Colwellia sp. M166: one gene and its partner. The main gene of each other region encodes a partner of the protein of the gene in region 2 in a complex. Links are inferred from orthologs where the notes say so. Each region holds a gene or a part of one and is shown on either strand. Other genes may lie near its edges. The genes, in order: FGD67_RS16280 and FGD67_RS13230.

Region 1 (3,100 bases), 690 kb from region 2 along the record:
ATCACCATTTTTTGTCGGCACATCTTGATCAAAATTAACGCCTTTACCAATTAACCACTCTAAGCAACTTTTAGCATTCTCAGCCGTATATTGCACTGCAGCTTCATCACATAATCCGGCACCCGCGACTAAGGTGTCGGCTACATGTGAGGCAACGCTATCATTTTCATCAAATACAGCCGCAACGCCACCTTGCGCATAAAATGTTGAGCCATCGTTAATTTGGCCTTTACTGATGATAATAACATCGGCATTTTTTGCCAAATGCAGTGCAAGCGATAATCCAGCTGCGCCACTACCAATAATTAAAACGTCACAATTGTGTTGTTGATTCATATATTCTTGAAATTGAGGTACAATAGTTGATAACTCAATACTAACTTTTATTGCAGTTACAGAACAGCAGAAAACTATTTTTATAAATAAAATTTAATTTTTTTCAATATTTATCGAACTTTTTAACACAAGGCTAGTCCTACTTGTTGCGTTTGCCATGAGCCAGATGTAAACCAGATGTAGATAAGTTAAATAATGGTGAGTAGGAGATACGGCTCAAATGAGCGAACAGAACGTTGACCAAAAGTTGGTTGAGCGGGTACAACGTGGTGATAAAAACGCATTTAACCTGCTGGTAATTAAATACCAACATAAAGTAGCAAATTTGGTTTCACGCTATGTTAAAAACCATAGTGATGTACCCGATATAGTACAAGAAGCATTTATTAAAGCTTATCGAGCTTTACCAAACTTTCGAGGTGATAGTGCTTTTTATACCTGGTTATACCGCATAGCTGTTAATTGTGCGAAAAACCATTTAGTTGCTGGAGGGCGTAAGCCACCGGGTTCAGATATTGAAGTCGAAGATGCAGAAATGTATGACTCTGGTGATGCGTTGCGAGAAAATGCTTCACCAGAAAAATTATTGCTGACTAATGAAATTAAAGAGCTCGTATTTAAGACTATAGAGCAATTGCCAGAAGACTTACGTACGGCAATTAATCTACGAGAGTTAGAAGGCTTAAGTTACGAAGAAATTGCAACGGTTATGGACTGCCCTGTTGGGACCGTACGTTCGAGAATATTTAGGGCACGTGATGCCGTAGATAAAAAAATCAAACCATTGTTGCAGCAATAATATGAATAGCACTGCTTAATAAATAGTTTTTATTGGTCAGTCGTAATTAATGAAATGTTAGTTTTTAAGGTGTCATTATGAGTGAAAATAAGTTTGAGACAGTGTCGTCGGTTGTTGATAATTATCAGGCCAATGATGAATTATTTGAAGAATTGCTCAATGACTCTGACTTGTCGGCGACGTGGGGACGTTACCATTTAATGGGTGATGTAATGCGTGGTGAAAATTCTGATGTAATTAATTTAGATCTCTCATCGAAAATTGCTACTGCTATTGCAGATGAACCTACTATTTTAGCACCTCGTGTCACTAATAATTTTGCCCGTAAGCTAAAAGCGAAAGTGGTGCAGTTTGCAAAACCGTTTGGCCAAATGGCGATTGCGGCCTCTGCCGCAGGTTTGATGGTGATGGGCGTACAACAGAGTACGGTTGATAGCAATGATGTATTACCCATCAACCAAGTCGTTAAACCAATGCCTTTTGGTGGTATTGCAGAACCTGTAAGTTTAAACTTTGAACCGACTAGTCGTACTAGTGAAAAACAAGCATTTGTCGAGCAACAACGACGTTTTCAAGCACTATTATCTGATCATCAACAGCAAATAAAACTAAGCTCAGTTGATGTTAATAACACAGTTCAACAAGATAAGGCTGAAGATCCAGCTAAATGAAATTAATATCTAGTCTGTTGCTAATGGTTACCATTAGCACATCAGTAGCAGCTGCTGAAAATGAACCCGCTGAACCTTGGCTTGAACGTCTAGCCAATTCATTACAAACGCTTAATTTTAGCACGTCTTTTGTGGTTGTTAAAAACAATCAAGCTGAGCCTTACCATTGGTTTCATGGTGTTGATGAAAATGGTGATGAGTTAGAAATTTTATCTTTACTCAATGGCCCTCGCAGGGACGTATTACGTAAGAAAAATACCGTTAGTTATATCGAACCAGAGTTACCTCCTTATTCTGTTACCTCACAACAAATAACCGGTCCTATTCCGGCTATTTTACGTGGTGATGTTGGTGAGCTCGCTCAAACATATGACTTTATTTCCGTCGGCCGTAGCCGGGTATTAGGTCGGCCAGCACAACTGATTCGTATTGTCTCTAAAGACCCATACCGTTATGGACACTGGTTGTGGTTAGATCAAAAGACCGGCATGCTATTAAAGCTTGCCTTAGTTAATCGTACTGGACAATTACTTGAACAAATACAATTTACTCATCTGGATATAACAGCAGGATTGGGCGAAAGTTTAGTGCAATTACAGCAAACAATATTGCCAAAAACCATTGAAATTCCAGAGGGTTATCAAGAGCAAGAATTACAATGGCAAGTGAAATGGTTGCCAGAAGGTTTTCATCGCATTAATGCTAATCGCCATCGTATGTCAGCGACAAAGAAAGCCGTTGAATTTATGCTTTTTACTGATGGTTTAATAGATGTTTCAGTTTACGTAAACCCAAGTGAAGGCAGTCAACGAGCGACTGACTATGTGATGGATGGTGCGACAGTTGTTTTGAATCAAGTTATTAATGGCTTTGAAGTCAGTGTTGTTGGTAAAATTCCAGCGAAAACGGCCAAAGCTATTGCCGACTCAGTTGTGCTTACACCACAGGTTGCACCATGATCGAAGAACAAGCTACTGTTGTGGCGATTAATGATAATAAGGTTACGGTTACTAGCGATATTAAATCTGCTTGTAGTGGTTGTCAGCAAGTTGATAATTGTGGCAGTGGTCAAGTGGCAAAAGCATTTCCACAAAAAAAACTCTCGATGAATTTAATTTCAACACTGCCGTTGCAATTAGGTGACAAAGTTATTATTGGCTTAAATGAGTCAGCTTTATTATCATCGGCACTGCAAGTATATTTATGGCCATTATTTGGGCTAATTATCGCTGCATGGTGCGGTCAGTATTTGATCAATATAAATTATTTAGCCCATGAAGCTTTTGCTATTTTA
Region 2 (3,171 bases):
ATATCAGCGTTACAATCGTACTTTTGCAGATCTAGGTATTTCTGATGAAGACGGCGTAGCTAATTATATGTATACCGGTGAAAAAGTCGGTGACCATATTACTAATACGATGCCGGCGAAAGAAGCTGCTAAGTGGTTTGGTAGTACACCACCAGATTTAACACTTGAAGCACGTTTTAGAAGCCCTGATTGGATCTACACTTATTTGCGTTCTTTTTATGTTGATGAAAGCCGCCCATTTGGTGTTAACAATAAAGTTTTTAAAGATGTGGGTATGCCACACGTATTACAAAACCTCCAAGGGGTTCGTACAATAGATGAACACGGTAATTTGTCTGAAGCTACTGGCGGTTCAATGACCACAGAAGAATATGACGAATTTGCTCGTGATTTAGCTAATTTCTTGGAGTATACCGGTGAACCAAATAAACTTGAACGCGAAAGCATGGGTTATTGGGTTATTGGTTTCTTATTTATCCTGCTATTCTTTTCTTACTTATTGAAGAAAGAATACTGGAGAGATGTACACTAGTTATTAATGTTATATAGCACAGTGTAAATGTTAGATATTACTGGGGGCTTTGGCCCCCTTTGTTAGTTTTTTTAATTAAGAATTTTTTGGAGGCATTATGGCCATAGCCGCAAACAAACGCTCTGTTATGACTTTATATTCGCATGCAGATGATATGTATAGTCATCAAACCCGCATCGTGTTGGCAGAGAAGGGTGTCGGTGTTGACATCCATTTGGTTGACTTAGCCAATTTACCAGAGGATTTACTTGATTTGAATCCTTATGGCACTGTGCCGACGTTAATTGATCGTGACTTAGCACTTTATGAAGCATCAATCATTATTGAATACTTGGATGAACGTTTTCCGCATCCACCATTGATGCCAGTATATCCAGTGTCTCGCGGTCGTAGTCGTTTAATGATGTATCGTATGGAGCAAGATTGGTATAGTCTTGCGAAAACCATCTATAACGGACCTGCGGATGCTGCAGCAAAAGCCCGCCAAGAATTGAAAGAAAGTTTATTAAGTGTTGCGCCTATTTTGAATGAAGCGCCTTACTTTATGAGTGAAGAGTTTAGCTTAGTTGATTGTTACTTAGCACCGTTACTGTGGCGTTTACCTGTTATGGGTATTGAGCTTGAAGGTCAAGGTTCAAAAGAACTTAAGTCATACATGTTGAAAGTGTTTGAACGTGAGTCCTTTCAAGCGTCATTAACCGAGTCTGAGCGTGAATTACGCTTTGGCGCTCCGGTTTAAAGACGCTAGAGATGAGTAATGAGATGACATCGAACAAGCCTTATATCGTTAAGGCTTTTTATGACTGGATTTCTGATAATGGCTTAACACCTTACATTGTTGTTGATGTCAGTGTTTATGGTGTTATGGTGCCTATGTCATATGTTAACGATGGCCAAATTGTCTTGAATGTTTCAGCATCGGCGGTAGGTAGTATCGCTATGGGTGAACTATCGATTGAACTGAGTGCTCGTTTTGGTGGTAAGCTTGAGCATATGAGCGTGCCTTATGGTGCTGTAGCTGCTATTTATGCCAAAGAAAATGGTGCAGGAACATCGTTAGCGATTGAACATCCTGAGCCGGATACTATGGTTGAAAAGCTCGAGCCATCACCGATTATGTCTACGGTAAAATCTGTAGGTAATGAAACTGATACTAAGGCGTCAATTAAGCCGCAAGGTGCTCAAGCATCGAAAGCTAAAAAACCTAGCTTGTCAGTAGTGAAAAAATAGCCAAGGTTAAGTTTAATACCAACTTATTTAAGCAAACAAAAAAAGGTAAGCATCATGCTTACCTTTTTTGTTATAGTCATTCGCTTATAATTGCGCAAAACAGCGATCAGCAGCAGCTAAGGTAAACTCAATTTCCTCGTCACCATGAGCGGTTGATAAGAAGCCGGCTTCAAATGCAGAAGGAGCAAGATAAATACCTTCTTCCAGCATTAAATGAAAGAAGCGCTTGAACTTTTCACCATCACAGGCTGTTGCTTGAGCAAAGCAAGTAACGTGCTCTTCTTCAGTAAAGAAAAAGCCAAACATAGCACCAACGTAGTTAATTGATAGTGAAATGCCATTGCGCTCTGCGGCGGCTTTTAAGCCCATGGCTAGCTTTTCCGTGGCATCACTGAGCTGTTGATGTTTATTGCCTTTAGTTAACTCATTAAGTGAAGCTAAACCCGCTGCCATAGCAATAGGGTTACCGGATAATGTTCCGGCCTGATAAACAGGACCAACGGGGGCAATGTAATCCATTATTTCTTTTTTGCCACCAAATGCGCCTACTGGCATACCACCACCGATAACTTTACCTAAGGTGGTTAAATCTGGCACGATGTTATAATGTGCTTGCGCACCACCTAATGCGACACGAAAGCCGGTCATAACTTCATCAAAGATCAAAACGCTTTGGTATTGATCGCAAACGGCACGTAAGCCCTCTAAAAATCCTTCTACAGGAGGCACACAATTCATGTTTCCGGCAACGGGCTCAACAATAATACAGGCAATTTCATCGCCAAATTTAGTAAAAATTTCTTTTACTTCATCAAGATTGTTGTAACTAACTGTGAGGGTGTGTTTAGCCACATCATCAGGAATTCCTGGTGAGCTAGGTACGCCCATTGTTAGCATGCCAGAGCCGGCTTTTACTAATAGCGAGTCAGCATGACCATGGTAACAACCTTCAAACTTCAATATTTTATCACGGCCAGTAAAACCACGAGCAAGTCTTATGGCACTCATAGTGGCCTCAGTACCTGAGCTGACCATGCGCAGTTTTTCCATTGAAGGCACGATTTCACGCACCTTCTCTGCCATGGTTATTTCTAATTCTGTTGGCGCACCAAAACTCAGGCCATTTTGTGCAGTTTCAATAACCGCTTGAAGAATAGCGGGATGATTATGGCCTAAAATCATGGGTCCCCATGAACCAACATAGTCGACATACTTTTTGCCTTCAGCATCGAAAACATAAGCGCCTTGAGCTTTTTTAATAAACACTGGCGTACCACCGACACCATTAAAGGCACGAACCGGCGAATTTACACCGCCGGGAATAATATCTTGGGCTGCATTAAATAACTGCTGTGAATTTTTTGTCATAATATTCTACTCGTTGTTAACGTAATCTATCTATTAAGATT

The links.
Region 1: the proteins of FGD67_RS13230 (region 2) and FGD67_RS16280 are in contact, whole or in part, in a crystal structure (PDB 1YFN), measured with the Escherichia coli proteins. The link is inferred for Colwellia sp. M166 from one-to-one orthologs.

The regions. Positions count from the first base shown.
Region 1 is NZ_CP040755.1:3,597,686-3,600,785, forward strand. Bases 244-3,009 are described here. They hold FGD67_RS16280 (sigma-E factor negative regulatory protein), read left to right. Parts: upstream 244-1,212; coding sequence 1,213-1,806; downstream 1,807-3,009. Other genes in these bases: nadB (L-aspartate oxidase), read right to left, coding at 244-336; rpoE (RNA polymerase sigma factor RpoE), read left to right, coding at 557-1,135; FGD67_RS16285 (MucB/RseB C-terminal domain-containing protein), read left to right, coding at 1,803-2,765; FGD67_RS16290 (SoxR reducing system RseC family protein), read left to right, coding at 2,762-3,009. Also shown: more of nadB, read right to left, coding at 1-243; more of FGD67_RS16290, read left to right, coding at 3,010-3,100. UniProt on the Escherichia coli protein: An anti-sigma factor for extracytoplasmic function (ECF) sigma factor sigma-E (RpoE). ECF sigma factors are held in an inactive form by an anti-sigma factor until released by regulated intramembrane proteolysis (RIP).
Region 2 is NZ_CP040755.1:2,903,311-2,906,481, forward strand. What follows is about bases 186-3,022. They hold FGD67_RS13230 (ClpXP protease specificity-enhancing factor), read left to right. Parts: upstream 186-1,282; coding sequence 1,283-1,762; downstream 1,763-3,022. Other genes in these bases: FGD67_RS13220 (cytochrome c1), read left to right, coding at 186-532; sspA (stringent starvation protein SspA), read left to right, coding at 630-1,271; hemL (glutamate-1-semialdehyde 2,1-aminomutase), read right to left, coding at 1,847-3,022. Outside these bases: more of FGD67_RS13220, read left to right, coding at 1-185; more of hemL, read right to left, coding at 3,023-3,130. UniProt on the Escherichia coli protein: Enhances recognition of ssrA-tagged proteins by the ClpX-ClpP protease; the ssrA degradation tag (AANDENYALAA) is added trans-translationally to proteins that are stalled on the ribosome, freeing the ribosome and targeting stalled peptides for degradation.